DNA from 2 places in the Mesorhizobium sp. M1273 genome. Region 2 is predicted to be linked to the other one. Evidence: predicted binding sites of a transcription regulator. Region 2 holds the regulator's gene; the other holds the start of a gene.
The links. Region 2 encodes LexA, which represses DNA repair genes until DNA is damaged. Its sites were predicted from a motif close to TGTTCNNNNTGTGTTCNG; they were not measured.
Positions count from the first base shown of each region.

Region 1: NKH30_RS14175 (YifB family Mg chelatase-like AAA ATPase) is a predicted target of LexA. The motif match lies at 11,807-11,824, and genes of this name have one in related genera.

Region 1 is NZ_JAMYLV010000011.1:40,190-55,699, forward strand. It holds gene dnaJ (molecular chaperone DnaJ) at 1-29, shown strand, start outside; gene pmtA (phospholipid N-methyltransferase PmtA) at 146-751, shown strand; gene NKH30_RS14115 (NADPH-dependent FMN reductase) at 812-1,408, shown strand; gene pyrF (orotidine-5'-phosphate decarboxylase) at 1,405-2,118, shown strand; gene NKH30_RS14125 (DUF1330 domain-containing protein) at 2,289-2,576, shown strand; gene NKH30_RS14130 (D-alanine--D-alanine ligase family protein) at 2,573-3,631, opposite strand; gene NKH30_RS14135 (SMP-30/gluconolactonase/LRE family protein) at 3,902-4,783, opposite strand; gene NKH30_RS14140 (2-dehydro-3-deoxy-6-phosphogalactonate aldolase) at 4,783-5,421, opposite strand; gene NKH30_RS14145 (2-dehydro-3-deoxygalactonokinase) at 5,418-6,368, opposite strand; gene NKH30_RS14150 (SDR family NAD(P)-dependent oxidoreductase) at 6,368-7,135, opposite strand; gene NKH30_RS14155 (GtrA family protein) at 7,268-9,070, opposite strand; gene NKH30_RS14160 (glycosyltransferase) at 9,200-10,207, shown strand; gene NKH30_RS14165 (GtrA family protein) at 10,216-10,590, shown strand; gene gshB (glutathione synthase) at 10,808-11,749, shown strand; gene NKH30_RS14175 (YifB family Mg chelatase-like AAA ATPase) at 11,916-13,445, shown strand; gene NKH30_RS14180 (malate synthase G) at 13,698-15,510, opposite strand, start outside.
Region 2 is NZ_JAMYLV010000022.1:13,380-28,889, forward strand. It holds gene gltX (glutamate--tRNA ligase) at 1-1,229, opposite strand, end outside; gene NKH30_RS21680 (ComEC/Rec2 family competence protein) at 1,332-3,785, shown strand; gene lexA (transcriptional repressor LexA) at 3,779-4,513, opposite strand; gene kynU (kynureninase) at 4,961-6,208, shown strand; gene NKH30_RS21695 (hormone-sensitive lipase) at 6,304-7,134, shown strand; gene NKH30_RS21700 (molybdopterin molybdotransferase MoeA) at 7,142-8,347, opposite strand; gene moaC (cyclic pyranopterin monophosphate synthase MoaC) at 8,347-8,853, opposite strand; gene trpC (indole-3-glycerol phosphate synthase TrpC) at 8,856-9,668, opposite strand; gene trpD (anthranilate phosphoribosyltransferase) at 9,672-10,682, opposite strand; gene NKH30_RS21720 (SurA N-terminal domain-containing protein) at 10,679-12,571, opposite strand; gene tpiA (triose-phosphate isomerase) at 12,714-13,481, shown strand; gene secG (preprotein translocase subunit SecG) at 13,645-14,097, shown strand; gene NKH30_RS21735 (L,D-transpeptidase) at 14,297-15,418, shown strand.

The DNA of each region.
Region 1 (15,510 bases), on a different contig from region 2:
ACTTTTTCGAGACGTTCGGCGAGCACTGAAGCTGATCCCTGGAAACGCTTCCCGAGCGTCATCAACACCTTATCCGGGGATTCGCCTTGTCTTGCACCTCGTAACTGCTAAGTAGCATCCGAGGGAGCGTTGAGGAGGACTTTCGATGACGCGTAGTCCCGGACTGCGAAAGACGCTGGCGGAAAAGTTCGATGACGAGCTGAAGTTCTTCAAGGGCTGGATCGACAAGCCGAAGGCGGTCGGTTCGATCGTCCCGACCAGTTCCATCACCGCAGGCAAGATGGCCTCGATCGTCGATCCGACATCCGGCCTGCCGGTGCTCGAGGTCGGGCCCGGTACAGGCGTCATCACACGCGCCATCCTCGCCCAGGGCATAAAGCCTGAGAATCTCTACGCGGTCGAATATTCCACTGATTTCGTGCGCCATCTGCGCCAGCTTTATCCAGGCGTCAACGTCATCGAGGGCGACGCCTTCAATCTCGACGCGACGCTTGGCGACAAGCGCGACCTGATCTTCGATTCCGTGATATCGGGGGTGCCGCTGCTCAATTTCCCTGTCGCCCAGCGCATCGCCTATGTCGAGAGCCTGCTCGACCGTATCCCGGCCGGCCGGCCGATCGTGCAGCTGACTTACGGGCCGCTGTCGCCGATCCCGCCGGGCCGCGGCGACTATACGGTCGAGCATTTCCATTTCGTCATCCGCAACATTCCGCCGACGCAGCTTTGGATCTACCGACGCGGGGCCGCATGAATTGAAGCGTTGGGTTTGAATAGCACTTGTCTTATACCCATCGGGTGACAAGGCAGACCCATGGCTGTGATCCCGAAAATTCTCGTCGTCGCCGGTTCGGTGCGCAGCGGCGCCTATAGCGGCAGGACCGCCGACGTGGCACAGAAGGAACTTGCCATGCAGGGCGCCGAGGTGACCCGCATCTCGCTCGCCGACTATCCGTTGCCGATCCTCGACCAGGATTTGGAAAAGGAAGAAGGCATTCCCGACAATGCTTTCAAGCTCGGCCGGATGATCGCCGCCCATGACGGGCTGCTGATCGCGACGCCCGAATATAACGGCTCCATTCCACCGTTGCTCAAGAACAGCATCGACTGGGTGAGCCAGCTGCGCAAGGATGGCGGCCGGACGTTCAGGCCGCTTGCCGGCAAGGTCGCCGGCCTCTGCTCGTCTTCCAACGGACCCTTCGGAGGGATACGCTGCATCAACCATCTGCGCGCCGTTCTGGTGCGCTGCCGGATGGAGGTGGTGACACCGGAATGCTCGGTGCCGGAGGGCGGCAACGCCTTCGACGACGAGGGCAACTTCCGGGACGAGAGACTACGCCAATCGATGGAGCACCTATGCCGAACGCTGATCGAAACCTCGCGCATGCTGTCGACGCGGATCGAGGCATGATCCCGGACGCCGCCCATGCCGACACGATGCAGGAAAGGCTGATCGTCGGCCTCGACCTGCCGACGCTGAAGGAAGCCGATAAGGCGGTGCGCGAGCTCGACGGGATCGTCTCCTTCTACAAGATCGGTTACCAGCTCGCCTTTGCCGGCGGGCTCGACTTCGCCCGCGAGCTGGCCAGCGGCGGCACCAGGATCTTTCTCGACATGAAGCTGCTCGACATCGACAACACCGTGGCCAAGGGGGTCGAAAACATCGCCAGGATGGGCATGAGCATGCTGACCATCCATGCCTATCCGAAGACGATGAAGGCGGCGGTCGAGGCTGCCAGGGGCAGCGACCTTTGCCTACTCGGGGTCACCGTGCTGACCTCGATGGACGAGCAGGACGTGATCGACGCCGGCTATGAGTATGATCCGCATACACTGGTGCTGAGGCGCTCCGAGCAGGCGCTGCATGCCGGCATGGGCGGCATCGTCTGCTCGGCCGAAGAAGCCGAGGCGGTGCGCCGCATCGTCGGCCCCGACCTGGCCGTGGTGACGCCGGGAATCCGGCCGAAGGGCAGCGACCATGGCGACCAGAAACGGGTGGTGACGCCGGCGCAGGCGATCCGCAACGGCTCCAGCCATCTCGTCATCGGCCGGCCGATCGTCGGAGCGGCCGACAGGCGGGCGGCGGCGGAAGCGATCCTCGATGAAATGCGCTCGGCCTGAGGACCAATTCCGAAACTTGCTCCTGCAGCCGTCTGACGGCGTTTTCTCCGCTTCCGGTGCTCACGTACTTTAAGTACGCTCCGCTCCGGCACTCGAAAACACCCCCAGCCATCTCACCGGAGCGACTTTCAACATCGGTCCGCGCACGGCCAAAAACCAGGAGAAATACCATGCCCAAGGGATACTGGATCGCTCGCGTCGACGTGCGCGATGCGGAAGGCTACAAGGACTATGTCGCAGCCGCCAAACCGGCCTTCGACCGCTTCGGCGCCAAGTTCCTGGCGCGTGGCGGCGCGCATGAGAAGGCCGAGGGGCCGGGCCGCGACCGCAACGTGATCATCGAGTTTCCGTCGCTTGCGGCGGCGCATGACTGCTACCACTCGCCCGAATACCAGCGCGCCGTCGCGATCCGCCAGAAGGTGGCCGAGGGCGAAATCGTGCTGGTCGAGGGGATTTAGGCGAGAAGCCGGTTCGCCGCTGCCTCCGCCATCGCGTCGGCGAGGCTCAAGCCCCATTGCTGGCGACAGTAATCGCGGAAATCGAAGCAGGGCAGGCCGGGGCAGACCTCGAACTCGATGAGGTGGACGCTGTCGTCGGCTTCGACCCGGAGGTCGATGGAAAAGACGTCGCGCAGGCCAAGCCCGACCATCAGGCGTTCGGCGATGCGACGGATTCTTGCATCGGCTTCAGGCTGGCTGCCGGCGACCGGCAGCAGCACCGGCTCGGTATATTTTCCCGCAGCTTTCGCCGCTGCGCCGGTATCGCCGTAAAGCGCCAAGCTGTCCGGCATGGTCTGGAAATCGCCGCCCGAATCGACAAAGGCGATGCCCAGCGCCTCGACGCCGGTATCCGGCCTCAATCCGAGAAAACTGGCGCGCGCGTTGCGGCCGGCGACATAGGGCTGGACGATGACATCGTCGCGATAGGCGGCGAAGACGCGCCGGCTAAGCTCCAGCGCATGGCCGAGATCGTGGCAGTGCGAATCCGGCCAGATGCCGATCTTGGCGCCGAGCCGGTTCGGCTTGACGAACCAGCCGGCGGGCGAGGCCGGTGGCGCGACCAGCCAGGCGCCGTCACGGGCAAGGCCCGCCCGTGGCATCGGCAGGCCAAGCGCGCCGAGCACGGCGCCGGACCGGAACTTGTCCTGACAGAGCGCGAACAGCGCATCGTCGGCGCCGATCGCCTTCACGCCATTCAGCCGTGCCAGAGCCGGTGCCGCGCCGCCGCGGAAATAGGCAATGCCGTCGGTCAGCGTCCAGACTAGCGTGGTCTTCGGATCCTCGCCGCCGAGAACTCTTGCGGCGTCGTCGAGCGCCACCGGCGCAAATGACAGGCCGCGCTTCTGGCAAGCGGCGGCAAGTGCGTCGAATTCAGCAGCGAAGTCGGTCGATTGCGCCAGATAGGAGGCGATTTCGGCGGCACGCTCCGGCACGTGGTTATCGGCGACCAGGCGATCGAAGCAAGCCTTTTCTGGCTCGTAGACAAGGATCAGCTTCGGCTCGCGGCTTGACATGATCGAAACGATTTCCCGGCAGCACGATTGCCTAAAGCAATTCCAGGAAAAGTGTGAAACGGTTTTCCGTCCGGAATTGCGTCAAAACAAAGAGATAGAGCGTTTCAGCGTTCCCGCGAAACGATGAACCGTTCTAGCATCGCACGGCGAATGCATTCGGCTTTCGCGGAACCGACGTCAGCCGGACGCCTGCACGACAGCAACGGCGCCATCTTCCTGGTTGACCATGATCTTTTCCGAAAACCGGTTCCCACTTTTCGGGATCATGGTCTAGCCAATCAGCACGCGTGGCTCGAAGCGACCATTGACTGGAATGTCGAGCATGAATGTCATGCCGGCTTGCGGGTCGAGCAGGCGCTGCTTCTCGCTTTTGCCCGACCAGGCGGAGGTGACCGCCAGCCGGTCGGCATTCCTGCCGACGAAAGCCGGACAGGAAGGCTGCGTCGCCGGCATCGCCACCGAACGGACGAGCTTGCCGTCGGGTCCATAGGCTTCGACGACGCTGCCGCCCCAGCAGGCGTTCCACAATATGCCGTCACGGTCGAGCACCGAACCATCGATATAGCCCTTGGCCGAACGGTGGTCGACGAAGACCTTCGGTTCGCCAACCGGCAGTCCGGTCACCGGATCGCAGCCGACGCGCATCAACAGCCCGGTGCTGGTGTCGGTGTAATAGGCGATCGTCCCATCCTCGGAAAAGCAGATCGAATTGGGCACCGTGACGTCGGCATAGAGCCGGCGCAGCTCGCCCTTGAAGAACCAGTAGATCGAACCGGCACCCTTCTCCTCGCCCTTGCCCATGGTGCCGACCCACAGCGCGCCGCAAGGGTGAACGCGTGAATCGTTCGAGCGGGTGACCGTATTGTCGGCCTCGATCGGCGTGTGCAGCGTCAGCTTGCCGGTCGCGACGTCGCGGACATGCAGACCGGTCTCGGTGGCGATCAGCTGGCGTTGGTCGTCGATGATGCAGATGGCGCTGGCCATCTGACCGAGCTCGTGGATTTTGACAGCACCGCCCGACAGGCGCTGTTCGAGGAGCTGGCCGTTGACGATGTCGAACCAGTAGAGCGTGTCGGTGGCAGGGTCATAGCTTGGTCCCTCGCCGAGTTGGCAGACATGGTCGGAAAAAACCGAAACAATGGTCTCGCTCATCATGCCGCTCCAAACGCCGCGTCCCAGGCCTGAACTGCGGCTTTCGCTCGCGCTGCCACTTCGTCGACGCTCATGCCCGGCTTGAAGAGGCTGGAGCCAAGACCGAAGACGCTGACGCCGGCTGCCTTGTAGCCGGCAAAATCCTTATCTGAAACGCCGCCGACCGCGCCGACCAGCACACTGGCCGGCAGCACCGCGCGCATCGCCGAAATGCCTGCCGCGCCAAGCACGCTCGCCGGGAAGAATTTCAATGCCGAGGCGCCGAGCCGGATTGCTTGAAATGCCTCGGTCGGCGTGAACACGCCGGGCATCGTCACCATGCCGTAGTGCATGGCCCGGCCCATGACCTCGGCATCGATATTGGGGCTGACCAGCAGCCGCCCGCCGGCCTTGTGCAGGCCGTCGACATCGGCGGCGCTGAGCACCGTGCCGGCACCGACCAAGGCCGTTGGAGGAAGCGCTCCGACAATGCTGGCGATGGAGGCGTAAGGATCGGGAGAGTTGAGCGGCACCTCGATCGCTTCGATACCGGCGCCGAAGATCGCCTGGCCGATCGCCACCGCCTCGCTTGGCTTGAGGCCACGCAGGATGGCGACCAGACCCCGCTCGAGCTTTGGAAAAGGTGCGGTTTCGGTCATGCGGCAACTCCATTTCCGGCGATCATGCCATTTTCGCGCGCGGCTTCGGCAAGACCGGCACGCACCGCCTCGTCGGCGTCGACCACCCTGACCGCGAGCCCGGCAAGGCCGAGCGCCTCGGCATAGAGCTTGCCGAGTGCGCCCGACGCGATCAGCACGACGGGCACGGCACTCGCCCCATAACGGCGATTTGCCGAAGCGATCTCGCCGCCGATCAGCAGGCCGGACAGGCACGCGGCGGCATCCTCGGGCTTCAGATCCTGCAGCAGGCTGGCGGCGCGGATCGAGAACAGTCTTGAACCGATGTCACCGCCTTCGGCCAACGCCTTCAGGCACCACTCCCGGAAAAATGGATTTTCGGCGGCAACCGGCTTCGGCGGCTCGCCCAGCGAATGGCGCAGGATCGAGTGCGCGGCCAGCACGGAAAACAGCTCGCCGGTCGGCCAGGTGCCGAAACCGGCAACAGAGCCGTCCTCGACCAGCACCCATTTCGAATGGGTGCCAGGCATGCAGACGAGGTGGCGTCCTTTTGCCGGCAAACCGGCGCCGGCAAGCTGGGTTTCCTCGCCGCGCATGACGTCAGGTGCATCGGCGAGGCGTTGGGCAAGGCCAGGCACGATGCGGATATCACGGCGCTGGCCGGGAATGCGGGCAGCGCCGGCGAGAATAGCGCCGATCGGCGCCGGCACGCTGACATAGGGTGCCTCCAGCCAGCCCTGGCGCGAACCGGCCATGCCGCAAATGATGACCGGCAGCGCCTCGGGAGCACCCAGGGCAGCCAGATGCCCTTCGAGAATGGACGAAAATCCTTTAGCCTGGGCGGTGATCAGCCCGTCATCGCCGCGCCGCTCGGCGAGAACCTTGCCGGCGCCGTCGAGCAGCCAGACCCTCATGCGGGTGGTGCCCCAGTCGACGGCCGCGACGGAAGCTGCCTTGCTCGATGAGATCACAGGAACCCCCCATCGACGATCAGCATCTGCGCGGTCAGCATGCGTGAGGCATCCGACGCCAGGAACAGCACGGTGCCGACAATGTCTTCCGGCTGCATCACCTCTTTGATGCACTGTTTGGCGACATGAGCGGCGAGCGCTTCTTCGGTGACCCAGAGCTTTCTCTGCCGCTCGGTGATCACCCAGCCGGGCGCGATCGCGTTGACACGGATGCCGTCGACGCCGAGCTTGCCGGCAAGACCCTTGGTGAGACCGACGATGCCGGCCTTGGCGGCGGTGTAGGCCGGCATATCGGGATGGTTGATGAGAAACGACGTCGAGGTGAAGTTGATGATCGAGCCGCCGCCGGCCCGCTTCATGCCCGGCGCCACCGCCTGTGCGCTGAAGAAATGCGGGCGCAGGTTGATGGCATGGTTGTTGTCCCAGAACTCCACCGTGACGTCTTCGACGGCATGGCGGTCATCCTGCGCGGCATTGTTGATCAGCACGGTCACGTCGCCATGCGCCTTGGCGGCTTTAGCCGCCGATAGCCGCAACGCCTCGATGTCGCGTATGTCGGTCTTGAGATAAAGCGGCCGCCGACCCAGCTCCTTCTCTAACCGATCGGCCAGCGCCAGGCTCGCACGGTCGGCAATATCGATGAAGGCGACGTTTGCCCCCTGGCGGACAAAGCCTTCTGTCAAGGCAGCACCAATGCCGGAGCCGCCGCCGGTGATCAGCACCGAAGCGCCTTCGAGGTCGGCAAAGCGTGCCGATGGCATCATGAAATTCTCTCCCGGTCCAATGATCTCGGTCGGCCGGCGCGCATCCTATCCAGCCATGTCGGGCGGGCAAGGGCGAAAGAGTGGATTATCAGGACTTATGTCCGACAAAAGGCCGCACGGGCCGCCGATCGATCAGCTGCCCAGCCGGACGCGGTACAATTCGACGGCGGCTCCGCTGGTCCCGGCAACCGGCTCAAGCCATTCCGGCACGCTGCCGCGCATCAGCCCGGCAAGAAAGCCTGCCGGCGCCTCGGCTGCGAGGAGCTTGCTTTCGGCGCTGCCGGGGCACAGCGCGACGAGGCCGACGTGATGATCCGCCAGGATGGTCCTGGCATCGGCATCGGACCCAAGGAAGGCATCGAGCGCCAGCAGGTTGCCGGCGACATTGCGATGATAAGGCCCGGCGAAGACGCGATGTCCGGAATAGGCCAGGATAGGCGATCCGAGATTGGAAATTGCCAGAACGGTGGTGCCGGGCAGGCGGCCGAGTGCCGCAAAGGAGGCCATGCGCTGGCAAGCGACATCGGCGCCGTCGCCATCATCGGCGGCGGTATTGCTGTCCTCGAAGGCGACCGAGGTTGCCGCGGCAGCCCCAGTCCAGACGGCATTCACTGAAACCAGCCAGACGGCGGCCATGCGCAGCGCCACGCCGCGCGACGGGCTGACCTCTGCCCGTTGACGCCATTTGGCAATCCAGGCGGCAAGCGGGATGACAGCGAAGGCGATCGAGAATGTCGAACCGCGCACCTGCCAGGCACTGACGATGAAGGCCACGGCAAGCAGCGCGCCGACAAGGCTGTCCTGCCGCCGCCAGCCGCCACGGCCAAGGCGAAGCGCCATCGGCACGAGCGCGATGAGCGGCGTGGCATAGCGCGCCACCACCCCGGCCGGATCTTCAGCGAGCAGCTTGAACAGCGACTGCGCCTCGTCGATGTGATCAAGCCATAGCTCCTTGAGGCGCGGATCGAGGTTGGCATAGGGCGCTGCCAGGCATTGTGGGAACAAAAAGACGATGACAGCGGCCAATACCAGGGCAAGCAGGCCAAGCGAGGCGAACCGCCATCGGCGCGTGCGGCCGGCCGGCTCGATCGACGCTATCGCCGCAAGGCCGGTTCCGGCAATCGACCCGACGACGAACTGCACGGTCGAGAAGGCGTCGCATTGCGCCTGACCCCAGGCCGACGGCGCAATGGTGGCGACAAAGACGAGAGCGGAGACGCCGGCAAAGCCGAGGCCGAAATCCCTGGCGATCAGCCTCTCGCCATTGGCGCCGAGGGCGAACAGCATGGCAACAGAGGCGCCGATGGTGGCCACATAAGGCGCGACCTCCATGCCGACGGCCAGCATCAATCCGGTGCACAGGCCGGAGAGCAATGCCGCCGGCCTGCGCGTTGGCGCTTCAAGCAACAGGCTCAGGCTGGCCATGCTCAGCATCAGCTGGACATTGTGGTGATCGAGCGCGCCAGGCGAAAAAATGCCGAGGAAATACAGTGCGGCAGCGCCGATCACGACAGCGGGCAGCACGGCGCTGTCACCGGCAAAGCTGCGCGCGGCGCGAGCCGTGAAAAATACGGTCAGGCAGAAGAGCAGCGCCGGCCACAGCACTTGCGCAACATTCTCGGCAAAGGCCGCGCTGCCGGTCAGGGCCGATACGGCGATGATGATGGCGGCGATCGGCGCATCGACCAGCCGCGACCAATGCATGACGAAACCGCCTTCCAGGCCCATCCTGTACTGGTGGAGATCGAACCACCTTTGGCCGGCCAGCATGTCGCGAACTTCGACGAGGCGCAGCAGATTGTCGTTGTCGCCGCCGGCATTGGTCAGTGCCGGGAAGCCGGCAAAGGCATTGACGGCAAGCGCCAGCGCCGTGGCGAGCAGCGCCAGCGCGATATCGGACCTCCAAATGGAGGCGCCATCGTCGGCTGTGCTCATATCGGGACCTTTGGAAGGAATACGGTGCGGTTTAAACCTAGCCTTAACAGCTTCAATAAATAGTAAAGCCGCCCGAGCGAGGCCGGCGTTTGAGCGGTCAGGGGCCTCACAAGGCATCCGGAGACGAAAATGCCACAAGAAGTGCGCCATGAGCCGAGCATCGCCGTGCTCCTGCCTTGCTACAATGAGGAGCTGACGATCGGCGAAGTGGTGCGGCGCTTTCGCGAAACGCTGCCTGCCGCAGCGATCTATGTCTACGACAACAATTCGCGCGACCTGACGGCGCTCCGAGCCCGCGCCGCCGGCGCCATCGTGGTGCGCGAGCCGCGCCAGGGCAAAGGCAATGTCGTGCGCCGCATGTTCGCCGACATCGAGGCCGACATCTACCTGATGGCCGACGGCGACGGCACCTATGCGCCGGAGGACGCGCCGCAACTGATCAACACGCTGCTGACCGAGCGCTCCGACATGGTGGTGGGCACCAGGCGCGGTGTCGCCAACGACGCCGGCAGGACAGGCCACGCCTTCGGCAACCGCATCTTCAACAGCCTCTACAAACGTTTATTTGGCTCGGACTTTACCGATATCTTCTCGGGTTACCGCGCCTTCACCAGGCGCTTCGTCAAGAGTTTTCCCGCCGTTTCCGGCGGTTTCGAGATCGAGACCGAAATGTCGGTGCACGCCTCGCAGCTCAAATTGCCGGTCAGCGAGATCGGACTCGACTATGGCCGCCGGCCGGAAGGCTCCTCGTCGAAGCTGTCGACCTTTCGCGACGGCGCGAAGATCCTGTGGATGTTCGCCATGCTGATGAAGGAGACGCAGCCGCTGCGTTTCTTCGGCGCTTTTTCGGTGTTCTTCCTGGCATCAAGCCTGTTTCTGATGGCGCCGGTGCTGATCGAGTTCGCCGAAACCGGGCTTGTGCCGCGCATGCCGACGTGGGTGCTGTCGGTCGGGCTGCTGCTGCTGTCGATGCTGGCGGCGGTGACCGGGGTAATCCTCGATTCGGTGTCGCGCGGCCGGGCCGAGCAGAAGCGCATCTTCTATCTGTCGATGCCTTCCGGCCGCGTCGAACGCGAACGCGCAAGTGCGCTCGCGACTTTGAAGACCGGACCGCGCAAGACCCCACGGGCGGCTTAGAGCCCTAAATGGGACGCCTCGCCCGCTTCATGGTCGCCGGCGGCATCGGCTTCGTCGCCGACGCGGCGGCGCTTTGGCTGGTGCTGGCGACAACGCCGCTTGGCCCCTTCGCAGCCCGCATCATCTCGATCGGTTTTGCCCTGTCCGTCACCTGGCTGATCAATCGCCATCTGACCTTCTCGCCTTCCAGCCGCGGCGTCGCGCAAGAGGGCGCACGCTATGGCGGCGTCGGCATCGCCACCAGCCTCGTCAATTATCTCGTCTATTGCGCCATGCTGTTCGCGCTGCCGATGGTGCCGCCGCTCGTCGCCCTTGCGGTCGCCTCGCTGGTTGCCATGGCGCTGTCCTTCCTCGGCTATTCCAAGCTGGTCTTCGACCGCTGAACGCACATCGCATTGGGGTCTGCGCCAGAAGCGCAGCCTCATCATGACCTTGGCCGATTGGCAGAGGCCGCCGATTTCCTTATATCGCTCTCGTCGATGCATCGGCCCGAAAAATCGGAAACGATTTTCGGAAAGCACGATGCATGGATTCAAAGTGTTGGAGCGTATGTGCGTCCGGGTGGACGCACGTTTGTTGCAACTGCGCCGGAGAGCACCCATGCCCCTGAAAGTCGCCGTCCAGATGGACCACATCTCTACCGTGTCGATTGCCGGCGACACGTCGTTTGCGCTGTCGCTGGAAGCGCAGCGGCGCGGGCACCAGCTGTTCCACTACACGCCCGACCGGCTGTCGCTGCGCGAAGGCAAGGTGTTTGCCCGTATCGAGGCGATGCAGGTCCGCGACGAGAAGGGCAACCATTATTCGCTGGGCGAGAAGGTGCGCACCGACCTTGCGGAGATGGACGTCATCCTTTTGCGGCAGGATCCGCCCTTCGACATGAACTACATCACCACCACGCATATCCTCGAGCGCATCCATCCGAAGACGCTGGTGGTCAACGACCCGGCCTGGGTGCGCAACAGCCCGGAAAAGATCTTCGTCACCGAATTTCCCGACCTGATGCCGGACACGCTGATCACCAAGGACCCGCTCGAGGTCGCCGCCTTTCGCAAGGAGTTCGGCGATATCATCGTCAAGCCGCTCTACGGCAATGGCGGCGCCGGCATCTTTCACCTGCACGAGGCCGACCGCAACCTCGCCTCGCTGCTCGAAATGTTCGGCCAGTTGTTCCGCGAACCCTACATCGTGCAGCGCTACCTCAAGGAGGTGCGGGGTGGCGACAAGCGCATCATCCTGATTGACGGCGAGCCTGTCGGCGCCATCAACCGCGTGCCGGCCGAGCATGATTCGCGCTCCAACATGCATGTCGGCGGCCGCGCCGAAAAGACCGAATTGACGGAACGCGAACGCGAGATCTGTGCCCGCATCGGCCCCGCGCTGAAGGAGCGCGGCTTCATCCTCGTCGGCATCGACGTCATCGGCGACTACATGACCGAGATCAACGTGACCTCACCGACCGGCATACGCGAAGTGCAGCGCTTCGGCGGCGCCGACATCGCCAGCCTGTTCTGGGATGCCGTGGAGGAGAAGCGCAACTAGCGTACATTGCTTCTGGAAGCGGCCGCGTTCCGGACCATTGCAGCCGTGGCGCTCAGCTGTTCCCCAAATGTTCTTGCCTTCGCCGGAAATCTGTGGTTGTCTCCGGTGACGCCGTTCGCGGCATGATCGCAAAGGCTTGGGGCAAAGCCTGCATCCGGGTGAAGACATGGTGGCGCGGGTTCGCACGGTTGCTTTCCAGGGCATCGAGGCCGTGCCGGTCGACGTGCAGGTGATGATCGCGCCGGGCAAGGTCAACATGCACATCGTCGGGCTGGCCGACAAGGCTGTCGCCGAAAGCCGCGAGCGGGTGCAGGCAGCGCTGCATGCATCCGGCCTGTCGATGCCGTCGAAGAAGGTCACCGTCAATCTGGCGCCCGCCGACCTGCCCAAGGAAGGCAGCCACTACGATCTGCCGATCGCGCTCGGGCTGATGGCGGCGCTCGGCGCCATTCCGGGCGACATGCTGGCCGGCTATGTCGTGCTTGGCGAATTGTCGCTCGACGGAACCATTGCCGCGGTGGCCGGCGCGCTGCCGGCGGCAATCGGTGCCAACGCCGAAGGCAAGGGCTTGATCTGCCCGTTCGCCTGCGGGCCGGAAGCGGCCTGGGCCGGCAAGGATTTCGACATATTGGCGCCGCGCAGCCTGATCGCCATCGCCAATCATTTTCGCGGTACGCAGGTTCTGTCGCGGCCGGAAGCCGGCATCCATGCCGCGGCGCGCGACCTGCCCGACCTCGCCGACATCAAGGGCCAGGAGACCGCCAAGCGGGCGCTGGAGGTGGCGGCCGCCGGCGGCCACAATCTTTTGATGGTCGGACCGCCGGGGTCGGGAAAGTCGATGCTGGCGCAGCGGCTGCCGTCGATCCTGCCGCCGCTGGCGCCCAAGGAATTGCTCGAAGTCTCGATGATCGCCTCGGTGGCCGGCGAACTCCGCGAAGGAAAACTCACCGACCGGCGGCCGTTCCGCGCGCCGCATCATTCGGCCTCGATGGCGGCGATGGTCGGCGGCGGTCTGCGCGTGCGGCCGGGCGAGGCCTCGCTTGCCCATCACGGCGTGCTGTTCCTCGACGAGTTCCCCGAATTCTCGCCGCAGGCGCTCGATGCACTGCGCCAGCCGCTCGAGACCGGCGACTGCATGATTGCGCGCGCCAATCATCGCGTCACCTATCCGGCGCGTATCCAGCTGGTCGCGGCGATGAACCCGTGCCGTTGCGGCATGGCCGGCGAGCCGGGCTATCGCTGCCTGCGCGGCGATCGCTGCCGCACCGACTACCAGGCGCGCATTTCCGGCCCGCTGCTCGACCGTATCGATCTCAGGATCGAGGTGCCGGCGGTCTCGGCCAGCGATCTGATCCGGCCGGACCGGGCCGAGAAAAGTGCCGCCGTCGCACTACGTGTTGCCCGCGCCCGTACGATCCAGCGCGAGCGCTTCGAGCGGCTCGGCGCGACCGCCACCACCAACGCCCATTGCTCGCCGTCAGTCATCGAGGAGATCGCCATGCCCGATGCCGCCGGCCTGTCGCTGCTCAGGGACGCCAGCGAAAAGCTCGGCTTTTCCGCACGAGCCTATCACCGCGTCTTGAAGGTGGCGCGGACCCTGGCCGATCTCGAGGCCAGCGAGACGGTCGGCCGCATCCATCTGGCCGAAGCGATTTCCTACCGCATGAGCTCGGAACGGATGGCGCAGGCGGCGTGACGTTCCCCTCCCCGTTGAGGGGAGGGTGGCCGCGAAGCGGCCGGGTGGGGTCGCCGGTGAGACGCTCGGCCTGTCGCATTTCGAAACCGGCCGAGGTGCGGAGCGTTGCGATGTTCCTCCTAAGGCGCACCGTCAGAATTGGGTTGGCGCACTGCATTGGCGACCCCACCCGGCCCTTCGGCCCACCCACCCCTCAAGGGGGAGGGGGACGCCGGCGCTTACCCTTGGCCGGCGTGCATCGTTGCTTTCGGTTCAGCCGTTATCCCGCGCCTTCAGCTCCAGCCGCCGTGCGTGCAGCACTGGCTCGGTGTAGCCGTTGGGCTGGATGCGGCCTTTGAAGACCAGGTCGCAGGCGGCGAGGAAGGCGATGGACTTGTCGAAATCCGGCGCCATCGGCCGGTAGAGCAGATCGCCTTGGTTCTGGCGGTCGACGATCGCCGCCATGCGTTTCATCGTCTCCATGACCTGCTCGGGGGTGCAGACGCCGTGATGCAGCCAGTTGGCGATGTGCTGCGAGGAGATGCGCAGCGTGGCGCGGTCCTCCATCAGGCCGACGTCGTTTATGTCAGGCACTTTCGAACAGCCGACGCCCTGGTCGATCCAGCGCACGACATAGCCCAGAATGCCTTGCGCATTGTTGTCGAGTTCCTTCTGGACGTCTTCAGGCGACCAGTCCGGCCGCCTTGCTACCGGCACCGACAGGATGTCGTCCAGTTTCGCCTTGGGCCGGCTCTTCAGCGCCGCCTGGACGGCGTGGACATCGACCTTGTGGTAGTGCGTGGCGTGCAGTGTCGCCGCCGTCGGCGACGGCACCCAGGCGGTGTTGGCGCCGGCCTTGGGATGCGCGATTTTCTCGGCCAGCATCGCCGCCATAAGGTCGGGCATCGCCCACATGCCCTTGCCTATCTGGGCGTGGCCGGCCAACCCACATTCCAGCCCGATGTCGACGTTCCAGGCTTCGTAGGCGGCAATCCAGGCGGCCTGCTTCATGTCGCCCTTGCGGATCATCGGGCCGGCCTCCATTGAGGTGTGGATCTCGTCGCCGGTGCGGTCGAGGAAGCCGGTGTTGATGAAGACGACGCGTTCTTTCGCGGCGCGGATCGCCTCCTTGAGGTTGACGGTGGTGCGCCGCTCCTCGTCCATGATGCCCATCTTGATGGTGTTTTTGGGCACGCCGAGCAGCGCCTCGACGCGGTCGAAAATCTCGACGGCGAAGGCAACTTCGTCGGGCCCGTGCATCTTGGGCTTTACGATGTACATCGAGCCGGCGCGAGAATTGGCGCGGCGCCCGTTCACGCCGATGTCATGCAGCGCGATCAGCGCCGTCAGCGCCGCATCCATGATGCCTTCCGGCACCTCGTTGCCGTCGCGGTCCGATATCGCCGGATTGGTCATAAGGTGGCCGACATTCCTGACCAGCATCAGCGAGCGGCCGGGCAAGGTCAGCGTGCCGCCATCGGGCGCGGTATAGGTGCGGTCGGGGTTGAGCCTGCGGACAAAGCTCTTGCCGGCCTTGGTGATCTCCTCCGCCAAGTCGCCCTTCATCAGGCCGAGCCAGTTGCGGTAGACCAGCACCTTGTCCTGCGCATCCACTGCGGCGATCGAATCCTCGCAGTCCTGGATGGTGGTCAGTGCCGATTCCAGCACGACATCGGCAATGCCGGCCGGATCGGTGCGGCCGATCTGGTTGTTGCGGTCGATGACGATTTCGATGTGCAGGCCGTTCTTGGTGAGCAGCACGGCTTCAGGGTCGGCGGCATCGCCGCGATAGCCGGCAAACTGTCTGAGGTCGGCAAGCGTGGTGGCGCCGGCACCCTCGCCGAGCCGCAACATGCCGTTGGCGACCGAAAGCCCGTTGACGCCGGCCCATTTGCCTGTCGTGAGCGGCACCGCCTCGTCGAAGAAGCTTTTCACCCAGGCGACGACCTTGGCGCCGCGCGCCGGATTGAATTTGTTGCCTCGCTCGGCGCCGTCCGTCTCCGGGATGACGTCGGTTCCGTAGAGCGCATCGTACAGCGAGCCCCAGCGCGCATTGGCAGCATTCAGCGCATAACGCGCGTTCATC
Region 2 (15,510 bases):
GAAACCGTGGCTAGTGCCGCATGAGCGCCCCGCAGGATCGCGCGTGCCTCACCGCTGAGCAGCGCCGCCGCCTTCTCGTCGACCGGCAGCGGCCGTTCGACGAAAAGGAATGCAGCCCCTTCGACAAGTTCGACCAGCGTTTTGGCGCGCTCCTTCAGGCCCGGCAACGCGGCAAGCAGTTGCGCCCTGCGTCTGTCGTCGAGGCGAGCGGCGATTGCCGGGCCGCCTTCTAGATAGGGCAGAGTGGCGATGAAGATGTCGAGCAGCGCCGCGTCGTTCATCCGGCGCATATGCACGCCGTTAAGCGCCTCGAGCTTGGCGAAGTCGAAACGGGCGGCGCCCTTGTTGACGTCGCCAATGTCGAACCATGTAATCATGTCGGCGATCGACATGATCTCATCGTCGCCGTGGCTCCAGCCAAGCCTCGCCAGATAGTTGAGCAGCGCCTCCGGCAGGTAGCCCATGGCGCGATAGGCTTCGACGCCAAGCGCACCGTGCCGCTTCGACAGCTTGGCGCCGTCGGCACCGTGGATCAACGGGATATGCGACATCGACGGCACCTCCCAGCCCATGGCGTGATAGATTACGGTCTGGCGTGCGGCGTTGGTCAAATGATCGTCGCCGCGGATGATGTGGGTGATGCCCATGTCGTGATCGTCGACGACGACGGCATGCATGTAGGTGGGATTGCCGTCCGAGCGCAGAATAATGAAATCGTCGAGATCCTTGTTGGGAAAGCGCACGTCGCCCTGGACGCGGTCATGCACCACCGTCTCGCCGTCTGTCGGCGCCTTGATGCGGATCGCCCCCTTGGCGCCGGGCGGCGCCTCCGACGGGTCGCGGTCGCGCCAGCGCCCATCATAGCGGGGCGGAAGCCCCTTGGCTCGCGCTGCCTCGCGCATCGCCTCCAGCTCCGCCGGCGTCGCGTAGCAGTAATAGGCCTTGCCCACGCGCACCAGCTCCTCGGCCACCTCGCGATGGCGCGGCGCGCGCTCGAACTGCGAGACAGGCGCGCCGTCCCAGGTGAGTCCGAGCCAGGAAAGCCCGTCGAGAATGGCTGCCGTCGCCGCATCCGTCGACCGCTCACGGTCGGTATCCTCTATACGCAGCAGCATCGTGCCGCCCGTGTGCTTGGCGTACAGCCAGTTGAACAGCGCCGTGCGCGCGCCGCCAATGTGCAGATAGCCGGTGGGCGAGGGGGCAAAACGGGTGACGACCTTATCGGGCATGGAACTCTCAGGCGGGCGAAGGAAGTGGGTTTGCGGACTTTCGCGCGTTGCGCGTTCATGTAGCATAGGAGGTCGAGGGCGCAAGGGGCAGACCCGACGGCTGTGCGAGGCCGTGGTGCGGGCGAGGGCGAGGACGTTGGCAGCGACGTCAGCGAACGCTTGCTGTTTGCCGCTCCCCCGCCTGTCCTGCCGGCACCGGCATTGCTACCTGCTCCGCGCTTCGATGCTCCGTCGCTGCCGGCCAGCGACCCAGCAACGGTTCTCGTGCCCGCGGGCGAGCCTATCGTACGCCTGCGCAGGCGTTTCCGCCTCCCGTCACCGTCCCGTATCCGCAACAGCGTAACCACAGCGGCCGGTCTGGAACTCGACCGCGGCATCGCCTTCCTGCTGGTGCCGGTGTTCCTCGCATGCGGGGTGGTCGTTTATTTCGGGCTGTCGGTGGAGCCGGCCTTTCCACAGCCGATCGCAATCGCGCTCCTCGCGACCCTTTGTGCCGTCGTCTCGCGGTCATGGCCCAGGGCGCGCCTGTGCTTCATGGTGGCGCTGCTCTGCGCGCTTGGCGTACTTGCCGCCAAGTTCGAAACATGGCGTGTCGGAACGCATATGCTCGGCTCCGAAATCTCGACGCGGCTGACGGGTCGCGTCGTATCGTACGAGCCCATGGCGAGCGGCCGCATCAGGCTGACAATCGATGTGATCTCAACGGCCAGGCCGACACTGCGCTACATGCCGGAACGGGTCCGCGTTTCGGCGATGAAGATACCGGCTGAGCTGACCGCCGGTTCCGAGATCACCGGCTATGTGCGGCTGCTGCCGCCGACCGGCCCGGTGCGGCCCGACAGCTATGATTTCTCGTTCGACAGCTATTTCGCCGGTATCGGCGGCAGCGGCTTTTTTCTCGGCAATCCGAAAGTCGTGTCGTCGGGCAGCATGCCGCTTGCCGCGCAGCTTTCTTCCGCGATCGAAGACGCGCGCGAATCCATCGCCGACCATATCCGCAGCCGCATCGGCGGTGCCGAGGGCGAGATTGCTGCTGCGCTGATCGTCGGCGTGCGCGCCGGCATTCCCGAGGAGATCAACGAAGCGATGCGGCGCACCGGCATCTACCACATCATCTCTATCTCGGGGCTGCATATGGCGTTGGTCGCCGGCACCATCATGGCGCTGCTGCGGGGTGCCTTTGCGCTGTTTCCCGATTTCTCATCGCGACGGCCGGTCAAGAAGTATGCCGCGGCCGCTGCGCTTTTCTCGATTACGGCCTACCTCGTCTTTTCCGGCATTGTCGTGGCGGCCGAACGCATCATGCTGGCGGTGATGCTTATCGCCGTGCTGTTCGACCGGGCCGCGCTCACCATGCGCAACCTGGCGATCTCGGCCATCGCGGTCATCCTGGTGTCGCCGCACGAGGTGGTCGGTCCGAGTTTCCAGATGTCCTTCGCCGCGACGGCGGCCCTTGTCGGCGCCTACGCAGGCTGGTCCGATTACCGCGCCGGCAGGGCCACCACGCCGCCGCCGCGGCAGTCGCCGCTACGCTTTGCCACTCGAAAGGTCCTGCTGGGCATGTGCGGTCTGGCGATGACCTCGATCATTGCAGGGAGCGCCACGGCGCTTTTCGCCATATGGCATTTCCAGCGCGTGGCGCCGCTCAGCCTGTTCGCCAATCTGGCCATCATGCCCATCGTGTCACTGGTCGTCATGCCCTTCGCCGTTCTCAGCGCGCTGGCGATGCCGTTCGGTGCGGATGGCCCTTTTCTCTATGTCATGGGCAAGGGGCTGACGGCGATGATCGCCCTGTCCGGGTGGATCTCGGAGCGCTCGCCGATCGATGCGGTCGGGCTGATTTCGCTGAGATCCGTCCTTCTGGTGACGATCGCCCTCGTCATTGCCAGCATGGCGACGACGTGGTTGCGGCTGGCGGCACTTCCTTTTGCGCTCGCCGGCTTGCTGACGACAACGCAGACACGCATACCCGACGTATTGGTCTCGGAGGACGCACGGCTGGTCGCGCTGCCGATCGGCAGCGGTGAACTCGCGGTCAACCGGGCACGCCCGAATGAGTTCACCATCGACAACTGGAAACGCGCGCTCACATCAGAGGCTATCGTCGCGCCGGAAACACCTGGAAAGAACGACCCGCAATTCGACATTGCCGATCCGGCCGACCTACCGCCGGGCATGCCGTTCATTTGCACGGACGGCCTCTGCCTTGCCAGGCATCCATCCGGCGCGATCATCGCGCAAGCCAAGGACCGCGATACTGCGCGGCCAGCCTGCGCCTTTGCCAGCTTGATCGTCATCGACGACGCCACCGCCCATAACCCCTGCTACTACGACCGGCTGGTCCTCGTCGTCACCAAACGGCAACTGGCGCGCGCGGGAAGTGCCGCCGTCTATTTCGATCCACAAGCGGCAACACGCGCCGAGATCCGCTTCGCCGTCGAAAAATCATACCGGCCCTGGCACGTGCAGCGGAAATTTTCACGCGCGGCACGGGGCCTGCCGCCATACCGCCGGGCCGACAACCCCAAAGCCGGCGCCAAGGGCGGAGCTCAGTAGCGGCGGATCAGTCCGACGAGCTTGCCCTGCACCTTGACCCTGTCTGGTCCGAAGATGCGCGTCTCGTAGGCCGGATTGGCGGCTTCCAGGGCGATCGAGGCGCCCTTGCGGCGGAACCGCTTCAGCGTCGCTTCCTCCTCGTCGACCAGTGCCACCACGATCTCACCGGGGCTCGCCGTATCGGCATTGCGGATGATCACCGTGTCGCCGTCGAAAATGCCGGCCTCGATCATCGAATCGCCTTTGACCTCAAGCGCATAATGCTCGCCGCCCATGATCATATCCGGCGGCACCGAAATCGAATGCGTCTGGTGCTGGATGGCGTCGATCGGCACACCGGCAGCGATGCGGCCCATCACCGGGATCGAAACGGCGGCGACGACATCGTCGTCATTTCCGGCTGCGGGCACGCGCGACGATGTCGGCTTGCCTTGCCGAGGGGCGCCTTGCCCAAGACTGCCCTGGATGACACTCGGCGAGAACTTGCGTGCCGCATTGAGGCCGGGGGCGATCGAGTCAGGCAGGCGTAGCACCTCCAGCGCACGGGCCCGGTTGGGCAAACGGCGAATGAAGCCGCGCTCCTCCAGCGCCGTAATCAGCCGGTGGATTCCGGATTTGGAAGCCAGGTCGAGCGCTTCCTTCATCTCGTCGAATGAAGGCGGGATACCGCTTTCCTTCAACCTTTCGTGGATGAACATAAGCAGTTCGTGTTGTTTGCGTGTCAGCATAGCGACCCCCAACAGAATCAGAAAAACAAACCCAGAACAAACACTATCTGTTCCAGTTGTGTTCCGCAACTGTTTAAAGTTTAATGAATGCGTTAAGGCTCGGGAAACAAACGACGTCCCCTACCGGCGTACCGCATTTTCACCGCCGCGAGCCTCATCGCCTTGATTCTGCTTTCGTTTGCGCCCTTCTGGCCTCCTAGAAGGCGGCACTGGCATCGGCCGTCGGTCGGCAAAAGGCACGGAATTGAACCCGTATCGACTGTGCGGTTTGGTCAATGCACCGTGAACGAAACGAACTCAAAACGCCAACCTCGGGTTAAGTCCCGGTTTCCACCGCCTGGTCAGGCTGCTTCTCGCCGGTGGAGCCTTGCTGCGCGCAACCAGGTAATGGAAGAACAGTCGATGCGTGTCCGGCGTTGCGTTGGATCTTGGGGGAGCAGACAAATCATGACAGGAATTCCCGATCTCGTGGCCATAAAGGCGATGGATGCCGCGGATCCGCTGCGCGCGATGCGCGACCGCTTTGTGTTGCCGCAAGGAGTGATCTATCTCGACGGCAATTCGCTAGGAGCTGCTTCACGTGCCGCTTTCGATGAACTGCACAAAGCCGCGACCGAAGAATGGTCGCATGATCTCATCCGCGCATGGAACACGGCCGGCTGGTTCAACATGCCGCTTGAACTTGGCGACCAGCTCGGGCGCCTGATCGGGGCCGCGGCCGGCCAGACAGTGGTCTGCGACACGACATCGGTCAATATCTACAAGCTGCTGCACGCCGCCATGGCCATGCGACCGGAGCGGCAGGTCATCGTCGCCGAGGGCGATAGTTTTCCGACGGACCTCTACATGGCCGAGGGTGTGGTTTCGACGCGAAAAGATACGCTGCTGCGCCTCTCGGGAGTCGACGCGCCGACCATCGAAGAGCTGATCGACGAACGCACCGCTGTGGTGCTGGTCAACCACGTCAACTATAAGTCGGGCGAACTGCGCGACATGCCGGCGCTGACGCGCAGGGCTCAGGAAGCCGGGGCGATGATCGTCTGGGATCTCTGCCACACCGCCGGCGCGATGCCAGTCGAACTCGACAAGGCAAACGCCGATTTTGCCGTTGGCTGCACCTACAAATATCTGAATGGCGGCCCGGGCGCGCCTGCCTTCATCTATGCGGCTGAGCGGCATCTTTCCGACATCCAGCAGCCGCTCACCGGCTGGTGGGGCCATGCACGGCCCTTCGCATTCGAGCCAGGCTATGCGGCCGGCACCGGCATCCGCCGGTTTCTGTGCGGCACGCAGCCGGTCTTGTCGATGCGCACGCTGAAGGGCGCGCTCGACATCTGGAACGATGTCGACATGACGGCGGTGCGCAAGAAGAGCATCGCGCTGGCGGATCTGTTCATCGAGCTTGTCGAGGCAAAGTGCGGCACGTACGGGCTCACGCTCGAAAGCACGCGCGATGGGGAAAAACGCGGCAGCCAGATTTCATTCATGCATGAGCATGGCTACCAGGTCATGCGCGCGCTGATCGAACGTGGCGTGATCGGCGATTTTCGCGCGCCATCGACCATGCGCTTCGGCTTCACCCCGCTCTATATCGGCTATGCCGATGTCTGGCAGGCCGTCAAAGTGCTTGAGGACATCCTGCACACCGGTGCGTGGAAGGATGCGCGCTTCGCCATCAAAGCAGCTGTCACTTGAGATTGATGCGAGAGCTGGAATCGTGAGGCTGGCGACGACGCGCCGCGCGATGCTTACGGCTACGTTGCAAGGCCATATGCCAGGGAGGGCGCAGGGTGTTCGAACGTCACATTGCCGATTGGGACAACGCCTATGCCAACGGCGCCAACATAGCCGGCAGCGATCGCTGGCCGGCGGCCTGGATCGAGCCCGCGCGGGTTTTCCGCGACGTGCTTTCGACCGAGGGCAGGGCGCGGCTCGACATGGCCTATGGCGACAACCCACGCAACCGGCTCGATCTTTTCCTGCCGGCCATCAAGCCCAAGGGACTCGTGGTGTTCGTTCATGGCGGCTACTGGATGGAATTCGACAAGAATTTCTGGTCGCATCTTGCCGCTGGCCCTGTTGATCGCGGCTATGCGGTGGCGATGCCGTCCTACACGCTCTGTCCGCAGATACGCATTGGCGGCATCGTCAAGGAAGTCGGCGCGGCGATCGGCAAGGCGGCGGCGATGGTTGCAGGGCCGCTGATGCTGACCGGGCACTCGGCCGGCGGCCATCTTGTTAGCCGGATGGTTACGGCGACGACGCCGCTGGCGACCGAAGTGGTCCGGCGCGTTCGTCATGTGGTGTCGATCTCGGGGGTGCACGATTTGCGCCCGATCATGCGCACCGGCATGAACGAGACGCTGGCGATCGATGAGGCCGAGGCGCAGGCCGAAAGTCCGGTGCTGCTGCGCCCGATGGACAAGGCCCGCCTGACCTGCTGGGCCGGCGGCGGCGAGCGCGCCGAATTCCTGCGTCAGAGCGCGTTGCTGGCCAACATCTGGATCGGCCTGGGTACCGCGACCAGCTCGGTGGTCGAGCCTGACCGGCATCATTTCAACATCATCGACGGTTTGGCCGATCCAGACCATCCGCTGACCCGGACCTTGATTTCGGAGTGAGGCAGGTTCAGCGTAGCATCAGTACGTCGCAGGGGGAGCCCGCCGCCGCGGCAGGCGCGAACGGCGCGCGAACGATCAGCCCGTCGGCATCGGCCAGCATTTTCAGCATCGAGGAGTCCTGGATGCCGAACGGCGTCGCCACGAGCGTACCGGCGTCATCTATGACAACAGCCCGCAGATAATCTTGCCTGAGATCGTTGGCCGGCATGGCGGCACCGAGCCGTGCCCGACGTATATCCTGCTGAAAGGCGCGGCCGCCGAGCCGCGCCAGCAGCGGCTTCAGGAAGAGCTGAGTGCAGACCAGGCTTGCCACCGGATTGCCGGGCAGGCCGATGCAGCGAATGTCTCCCAGCCGCCCGAACATCAGTGGCTTGCCCGGCCGCATGGCGATCTTCCAGAAATCGAGCGTCATGCCTTGCCCGGTCAGCACGTCATGGACGAAGTCGTGGTCACCGACCGAGGCACCGCCCAGCGTGACGATGACGTTCGCGCCAGCCTTCACGGCCTTTTCAACCAGCGCAGCGATCGCCTCCCTGCGGTCCGGCGCGATGCCAAGGTCGAGCGCGCGCGCACCGACCGACTGTGCGGCAGCGGCGACACCATAGGCGTTGGAGGAGATGATCTGGTCGGGGCCAAGATCGCTGCCCGGCGGCAGTAATTCGTCGCCGGTGGCGATGATGGCGACCAGCGGCCGTTTGACCACGCGCACCTCGGGGTGATTGGCCGATGCCGCCAGCGACAAGGCCGCCGGGTCGAGCAGGCGGCCTTTGGGCAGCAGGACATCGCCCTTGGCGAAATCGAGCCCGAGGCGGCGGATGTTGCGCCCCTGCACCGTCCGTTCCGTCACTTCGACGCTGCCGCCACCGAGATCGCGGACGTTCTCCTGGATGACGATAGTGTCGGCGCCTTCGGGAAGCGGCGCGCCGGTAAAGATGCGCACGGCCTGCCGCTGCTGCACCGTTCCGGCAAAGCCGCGTCCGGCCGGCGCCATGCCGACCACCGAAAGCCTTGCCGGTACGGACGCGATATCGGCCGCCCGCACGGCATAGCCGTCCATGGCGGAGGCGTTGAACGGCGGCTGGGTGCGGAGCGCCACAACCGGCTCCGCCAGCACGCGGTCGGCGGCATCCAGCAGTGCGACGCGTTCGCCCGGCAGCGCTGCTGCGCCGTCCAGCAGGCGCTCGAGCGCCTCGGCAACTGGGACCAGCACCATTATCGGCCTGCCTCGGTGGCCCCGTCTCCGGTGATCTTGTAGTCGCCGGATTTGCCGCCGGTCTTTTCAACCAGCCTTATGCCGGAGATGACCATGGCGCGGTCGACCGCCTTGGCCATGTCGTAGATGGTCAGGCAAGCGACCGAGACGGCACTCAGAGCCTCCATCTCAACGCCGGTCTTGCCGGTGACGCGGGTCAATGCTGTCACCTTCAGGCCGGGCAGCGCGGCGTCCGCCTCGATATCGACAGATATCCTGGTCAGCAGCAGCGGATGGCAAAGCGGGATCAGTTCATGCGTCTTCTTGGCCGCCATGATGCCGGCAATGCGCGCGGTGCCCAGCACGTCGCCCTTCTTGGCGTCGCCGGCGAGGATCATGTCCAGCGTCTCGGGCCGCATCGCGACAAAGCCTTCTGCGACTGCCGTGCGCACCGTCACAGCCTTGTCGCCGACATCGACCATGTTGGCTTCGCCCTGCGCGCCAAGATGGGTGAGGGTGGCCGCCATCCTCAAACGGCCTCTGCCGGCGCCTTGCCCGTCAACAGCAGGCGCGTTGCCGCGGCCACGTCCTGCTGGCGCATCAGGCTCTCGCCGACCAGGAAAGTCGCAATGCCGCTCTGCTCCAGCCGGCGGCAATCGTCGTGCGAAAAGATACCGCTCTCGCTGACCAGATGGCGGTCGGCCGGCACCATCGCTGCCAGCCGCTCCGAGGTCTGCAGGCTGGTTTCGAAGGTCCGGAGATTGCGGTTGTTGATTCCGATCAGCCGCGACGACAGCTGCAGCGCGCGTTCCATTTCAGCCTCGTCATGCACTTCGACCAGCGCGTCCATGCCGAGCCCGAACGCTGTCGCTTCGAGTTCTCTTGCCAACGCGTCGTCGACGCTGGCCATGATGATCAGGATGGCATCGGCGCCCCATGCCCGGGCCTCGTAGACCTGGTAGGGGTCGAACAGGAAATCCTTGCGCAAGGCAGGCAGTTCGACGGCAGCGCGCGCAGTGGTGAGGAATTCGGGCGCGCCTTGGAAGGAGGGTGCGTCGGTCAGCACCGAAAGGCAGGCGGCACCGCCCTTCGCATAGGCCCTGGCCAGCGCCGGCGGATCAAAATCGGCGCGGATCAGGCCTTTGGATGGGCTAGCCTTCTTGATTTCGGCAATCAGCGCGAACCTGTCGGATTTGCGCTTTGCTTCAAGGGCGGAAAGAAAGCCGCGCGGCGCGTCGGCATCCGTCGCCCGTGCCTTGATCTCGGCCAATGACACGCGTGCCTTGGCCGCCGTGATCTCGTCGCGCTTGTAAGCCTCGATCTTGCGCAGGATGTCGGACATGGTTTAACCGTTCGAAATCTCGATCAGCCTGTCGAGCACTTTCAGCGCGCGGCCGCTGTCGATGGCCTGCGCCGCCGTTACCATGCCGTCGGCGAGGGTCGTCGCTTTGCCGGCCACCACCAGCCCGGCGCCGGCATTCATCAGCACCGTATCGCGAAAGGCGCCGGCGGCGCCGCCCAGCATGTCGCGCAGTGCCTGGGCGTTGTGGGCGGCGTCGCCGCCGCGCAACTCGTCCTTGGTGTGCCGCTTCAGTCCGACGGCTTCCGGGGTCAGCGTAAAGCTGCGGATCTCGCCGCCGGCCAGTTCGGCGACAAGTGTCTCGCCGGTGGTGGTGATCTCGTCATAGCCGTCGCCATGGACGATCCAGGCATGGTCGGCACCAAGTTCCTTCAACGTTTCTGCCACCGGCATGATCCATTCGGGCAGGAACACGCCGACCATCTGCCGTCTGACACTCGCCGGATTGGAAAGCGGGCCCAGCAGGTTGAAGATGGTGCGGGTTCCGAGCTCGACCCGGGTCGGGCCGACATGCTTCATCGCCGGGTGATGCGCCGGCGCGAACATGAAGCCAACGCCGGCCTCGTGGATGCAGCGGCCGATCGTCTCCGGAGGGATGTCGATCTTGACGCCCAATGCGATTAGCACATCGGCGGCGCCGGTCAGCGAGGACAGTCCGCGATTGCCGTGCTTGGCGACGGGCACGCCGCTGCCGGCGATGACGAAAGCGGATGCGGTCGAAATGTTGACGCTGTGCGAATTGTCGCCGCCGGTGCCGACAATGTCGATGGCACCCTCGGGAGCTTCGACACGCAGCATCTTGGCGCGCATGGTGGCGACGGCGCCGGCGATCTCGCTGACGGTCTCACCGCGCACGCGCAATGCCATCAGGAAGCCGCCGATCTGGCCGGGGGTAGCATCGCCGGACATGATGATGTCGAAGGCCTCGCGTGCCTCCTCGAAGGAAAGAGCGCTGCCGGCGGCGACCTTGGCGATGTGGATCTTCAGCGCGCTCATCTGGCCAGGGCTTGGGTTACGGCCGCCTGATCGATGCGGACGTCATATTGCGTCTGCAACTGCGCCACCAACTGGTCGAGCAGGTCGTCGGACATGCCGGAGGTGAAGGACTTCTGTGCGTCCTGGGGCACTGAGCTGGCATCGGCCCCGGCAGGCTCGAACACCTCGGCAACCTTGAACAGGATCTGTCCGTCGCCCGCGGGCGAGGGGATCAGCCCGGTGCCGCCTTCGCCGACGCCGAACATCGCGGCGGCGCCTTCCTTGCCGAAATCGACGTCGTCCGCATCGCGCTTGACGCCGCGCTTGGTCTGCTTTTCGAGCTTGAGCTCACCGGCGATCACCTCGAGCGTGACGCCAGCCTTGAGACGCTTCTCGAGCTCCTGTGCTTTTGCGGTGAGCCGTTTGGTGGTCTCCGCCGCGGTCCAGTCGGCCACGACCTTCTGGCGGACTTCGTCCAATGTGCGGTCGCGGGCAGGCGTGATCGCGCTCACGTCGTAGAAGACGAAGCCGTTATCGGCGGTGGTGAGGCCTTCATTGTCGGTTCCGGGTTCGGATTCGAACACCGCCTTGATCAGTGCCGGCGATTCCGGCAGGTCTTTGACGATGCTTCCATCCGGCCGTTGGCCGGTGCGGTCGATGGCATCGATGGTGACGACCTTCAGCTTCAATTTGGCGGCAGCCTCGGCGAGCGAACTGCCCGAGGCGCGCGTATCCTCGTAATTGTCGTGCACGTCCAGCAAGATGCGGCTTGCCTCGCCCAGTGCCAGGTCCTTGCGGATCTGCTCGGACACTTCGGCCAGCGGCTTCACCACTTCGGGCTTGATCTCGGTGACGCGCAGCAGAACGGGACCAAAGGCGCCCTGTACGACCGGGCTGACCTCATTGACGTTTAGTTTGAAGGCAGCATCGGCGACCGCCTTGTCGGCGATCTTGTCCTTGGCCAGCGTGCCGAGCAGCGTGTCTGCCGGCGTCTTGCCTTCGGCAGCGACGATCTTGTCGAAGGTCGCGCCGGTCCTGAGCGAATCGAGCGCCGCCTTTGCGGCATCAGGTGTCTTGAACACAAGCTGCTCGATGGTGCGCATCTCCGGCGTGGTGTAGCGCGCCTTGTTCTTATTGTAGTCGTCGCTGACCTGTTGGTCGGTCACCGCGCTCAAATCCATGATGTCTTCCGGTTCGAGCCTGACATAGGAGAACTTACGGTATTCGGGAGCGGCGTAGGTTTTCTTGTTTTCCTCGAAATAGGCCGAAAGCGCGCTGTCGGACGGCGCTTCTATCGGTTCGACCAGCGATTTCGGCAAGGTCAGGTAGTCGATGGTGCGATCTTCGCCGCGATAGAGCGCGACCGCCTTGAAGAATGTATCCGGGGCCTTGAGGCCGTCCGAAACCGCCTCGACGATCTGCTGGCGGACCGCGACCTGGGCGCGGTTCTTCAAATAGTCTTCCGGCCGCATGCCGACCTGCCGAAGCAGGTACTCGAAGGTTCTCCTGTCGAAGGTTCCGGCAGGCCCTTTGAACGCCGGGTCTTCACGCGTCAGTTCGGCGAGCCGGTCCTTGGACAGGCCGAGGCCGAGCTTGCGGGCCTGCTCGTCGAGGACGGCACCCGACACGAGTTGCGCCAGCACCTGGTTGTCGATGCCGAGCGCCGTCGCTTGCTCACGGCTGATGCGCTGGCCGAATTGCTGCGACATGACGCTGAGCTGGCGATCGTAGGCGAGGCGGTATTCGTTGATCGAGACCTTGGTGCCTCCGGCCGTAATCACGGCGTCATGGCCGGCAAGACCGCCCATCAGCCGCCCCGAGATGCCCCAGATGGCGAAGCTCAACACCAACAATGACAGCAGCAGTTTCGCGACCCAGGTCCCCGCCGCGCTTCTCAACATACCAAGCATGAGTACTTCCGATTTTTGCGCATTTCGCATGCGCCGAGTCTGAAACAAGCGCAATAGCGCCCTTCCTGCCCACTGTCGATTGCTTTGTGGCCTGATTTTGATAGTGAGGGCCAGCTGGAAATTGCCCGGAGAAACAAATCCCATGACCACTGGAATCCGCCCGCTCGTCGCCGGCAACTGGAAAATGAACGGCACCAGCGCCTCGCTCAACGAGCTCAGGATGATCGGCAACGGCTTCATGAGTGGGCTCGACGCCGAGACCGAAGCGGTGGTCTGCGTGCCGGCGACCTTGCTTGCGCACGCCGCCGAGATTCTGTCGCGCACGCCGGTGCGGGCCGGCGGAGAGGATTGCCACACCAAGGAAAGCGGCGCCTATACCGGCTGCATTTCGGCCGAGATGCTGAAAGATGCAGGTGCCAGCCATGTCATCGTCGGCCATTCCGAATGCCGCGCCGATCGCAAGGAGGACGATGCCTTGGTCCAGGCCAAGGCCTCCGCCGCATGGCGCGCCGGGCTGGTGGCCATCATCTGCATTGGTGAGACAAGAGCCGAACGAGAAGCAGGAGCCACGCTCGACGTGCTGTCGCGCCAGGTCGCTGGCTCGGTCCCGCCAAACGCCACGGCTTCCAACACCGTCATTGCCTATGAGCCAATATGGGCGATTGGGACCGGCTTGACCCCGACCGCCGCCGACGTCGCCGAGGCACATGCGCATATCCGCGAAGAACTGGCACGGAAGCTCGGCAATACGGCGGCCAAGATGCGCATTCTCTACGGCGGCTCGGTCAAGCCGTCCAACGCCATCGAGTTGCTCGGCGTCAGGAATGTCGATGGCGCGCTGGTCGGCGGCGCCAGCCTAAAGGCGGCGGACTTCCTCGGCATCGCGGAAGCCTATCGAAACATCGCTTGATACAAGGGCTGGTTGCTGCATTTGAGCGGACGGCCGACGTCGAAATCGTTGCAAAGGACGCATTGCTTCCCATATTCCGGCCACGGGCTTGGAAATGCCGTCAAAGCATTGTATTGAGCCGCCTCCAAATCAGCGGCCGCACAAGGCCTTGCCAGGGTAAATTATGGAAACCGTACTGATCGTCGTCCACCTCATGGTCGTGCTCGCGCTTGTCGGCGTGGTGCTGCTGCAGCGCTCCGAAGGCGGCGGCCTCGGCATCGGCGGCGGATCGGGCTTCATGACCGCGCGTGGCGCCGCCAATGCGCTGACGCGGGCGACGGCGATCCTGGCTGCCGCTTTCTTCGTCACCTCGCTGACACTGTCGATCGTTGCGCGCTATGGCGAGAAGCCGATCGACATTCTCGATCGCGTGCCGGCGACCTCGGACGGAGCAGGCAAGGGCGTACTCAACCAATTGCCTGGAACCACGACGCCGACGCCGCCTTCAGGCACCACGGCGCCGACCCCGCCGTCCGGCAATGGCGCGGCAGCAACGCCGCCGGCAACCGCTCCGGCGACGCCGCCAGCGACAAACGGCGCCACCGCGCCGGCTACGCCGCAGGTCCCCAACCAGTAATAGGGCAACTTATGCCGCGATCTGTTGTCGTTTGAACACAGTCGCGGCAAATGCCGCACGATCATGAAGATTCGACTGCGCCTCACGCTTGAGGCGCTTCCGGCTAATCGATTATACGTTGCACGCGGCATTCTCGGCGTCCTTGGGGGGCGCCGGGCGACGCCGTGGGCAACAAGCATTGAACGATCGGATCTTCCCCATGCAGCTTCGCAGCTTCATTTTTGCCGGCCTTTGTGCCGTGCTCAGCCTAGGTGCGCCCGCTTACGCGGCCATGCCGACGGCAAACTCGGCCCACAAAGCCGCAACAACAACCGACGTCGTCAAGGTCGCTGCCAAAAGCGATGCAGCGCAATTGAAGCTTCTCAAGAAGAAGAAAGATCCGACGCCGGACGACCTTGCGCAGATCCGCAAGATCGAAGCCAAGATCGCAGCCGACAAGGACGCCGCTCGCGCCAAGGCACTCGAAGCCAGGAAGCTGGCGATGCGCGAGGCGGCGAAAGCCAAAGCCGATGCGGAACGGCAGGCGTTCCTTGCCAAGAAGAGCCAGCCGCTCGCAACGGCCAAGGTGGCTGACGCCACGCCGGCCAAGAAGAAGACCGTCAACATCATCGAACCGATTACGCCCATTGCGCCGATCCAGTCGGCCGAGCCGATCCCGGCCGAGGCCATGAACGTTGCGCTGACCGGCAACAATGGCGAGTTGCGCAGCGAACCGGTCGGGCAGAAGCCGCAGAGCGTCGGGCTGTTCGCGGGACTGTTCGGCGGCACATCCTCTTCGTCGATGTCGCTGCTTCCGGAAACACGCGCGCTCGACGCCGCGCTCGAAAGGAAGCAGGCCAAGCGGCAGTTCAAGGTCAAGCCGGAATTCGTGCCGCAGGAGGTCGAATTCACCGGCTACAACCCCGGCACCATCGTCATCGATACCAGCGCCCGTCGTCTCTACCTCGTCGAATCATCGTCAACCGCCCGCCGTTATGCCATCGCGGTCGGCCGGGAAGGCCTGCAGTTCAAGGGTACGGTTGCCGTCGGCGACAAGCAGGAATGGCCGCGCTGGATTCCGACGCTGGATATGCAAAAGCGCGAACCCAAGCACTATGGCCAGTACAAGGACGGCATGCCCGGCGGCGGCGACAATCCGCTCGGTGCGCGCGCCATCTATCTTTACGACGGCAAGAAAGATACCCACCTGCGCATTCACGGCACCATCGCGCCGCAGTCAATCGGAACCAGCGCCTCCAATGGCTGCTTCCGTATGATCAACGAGCACGTCATGGACCTTTACCGCCGGGTGAAAGTAGGCACCAAAGTCGTCATCATCTGACGCTTTGACAGATCGTGCCAAAAGGGCCGGCCTCGCCGGCCCTTTTGTTTTGATACGCCAACGACCAGAGCGCCTTCTTGGGAAAAAGCCTT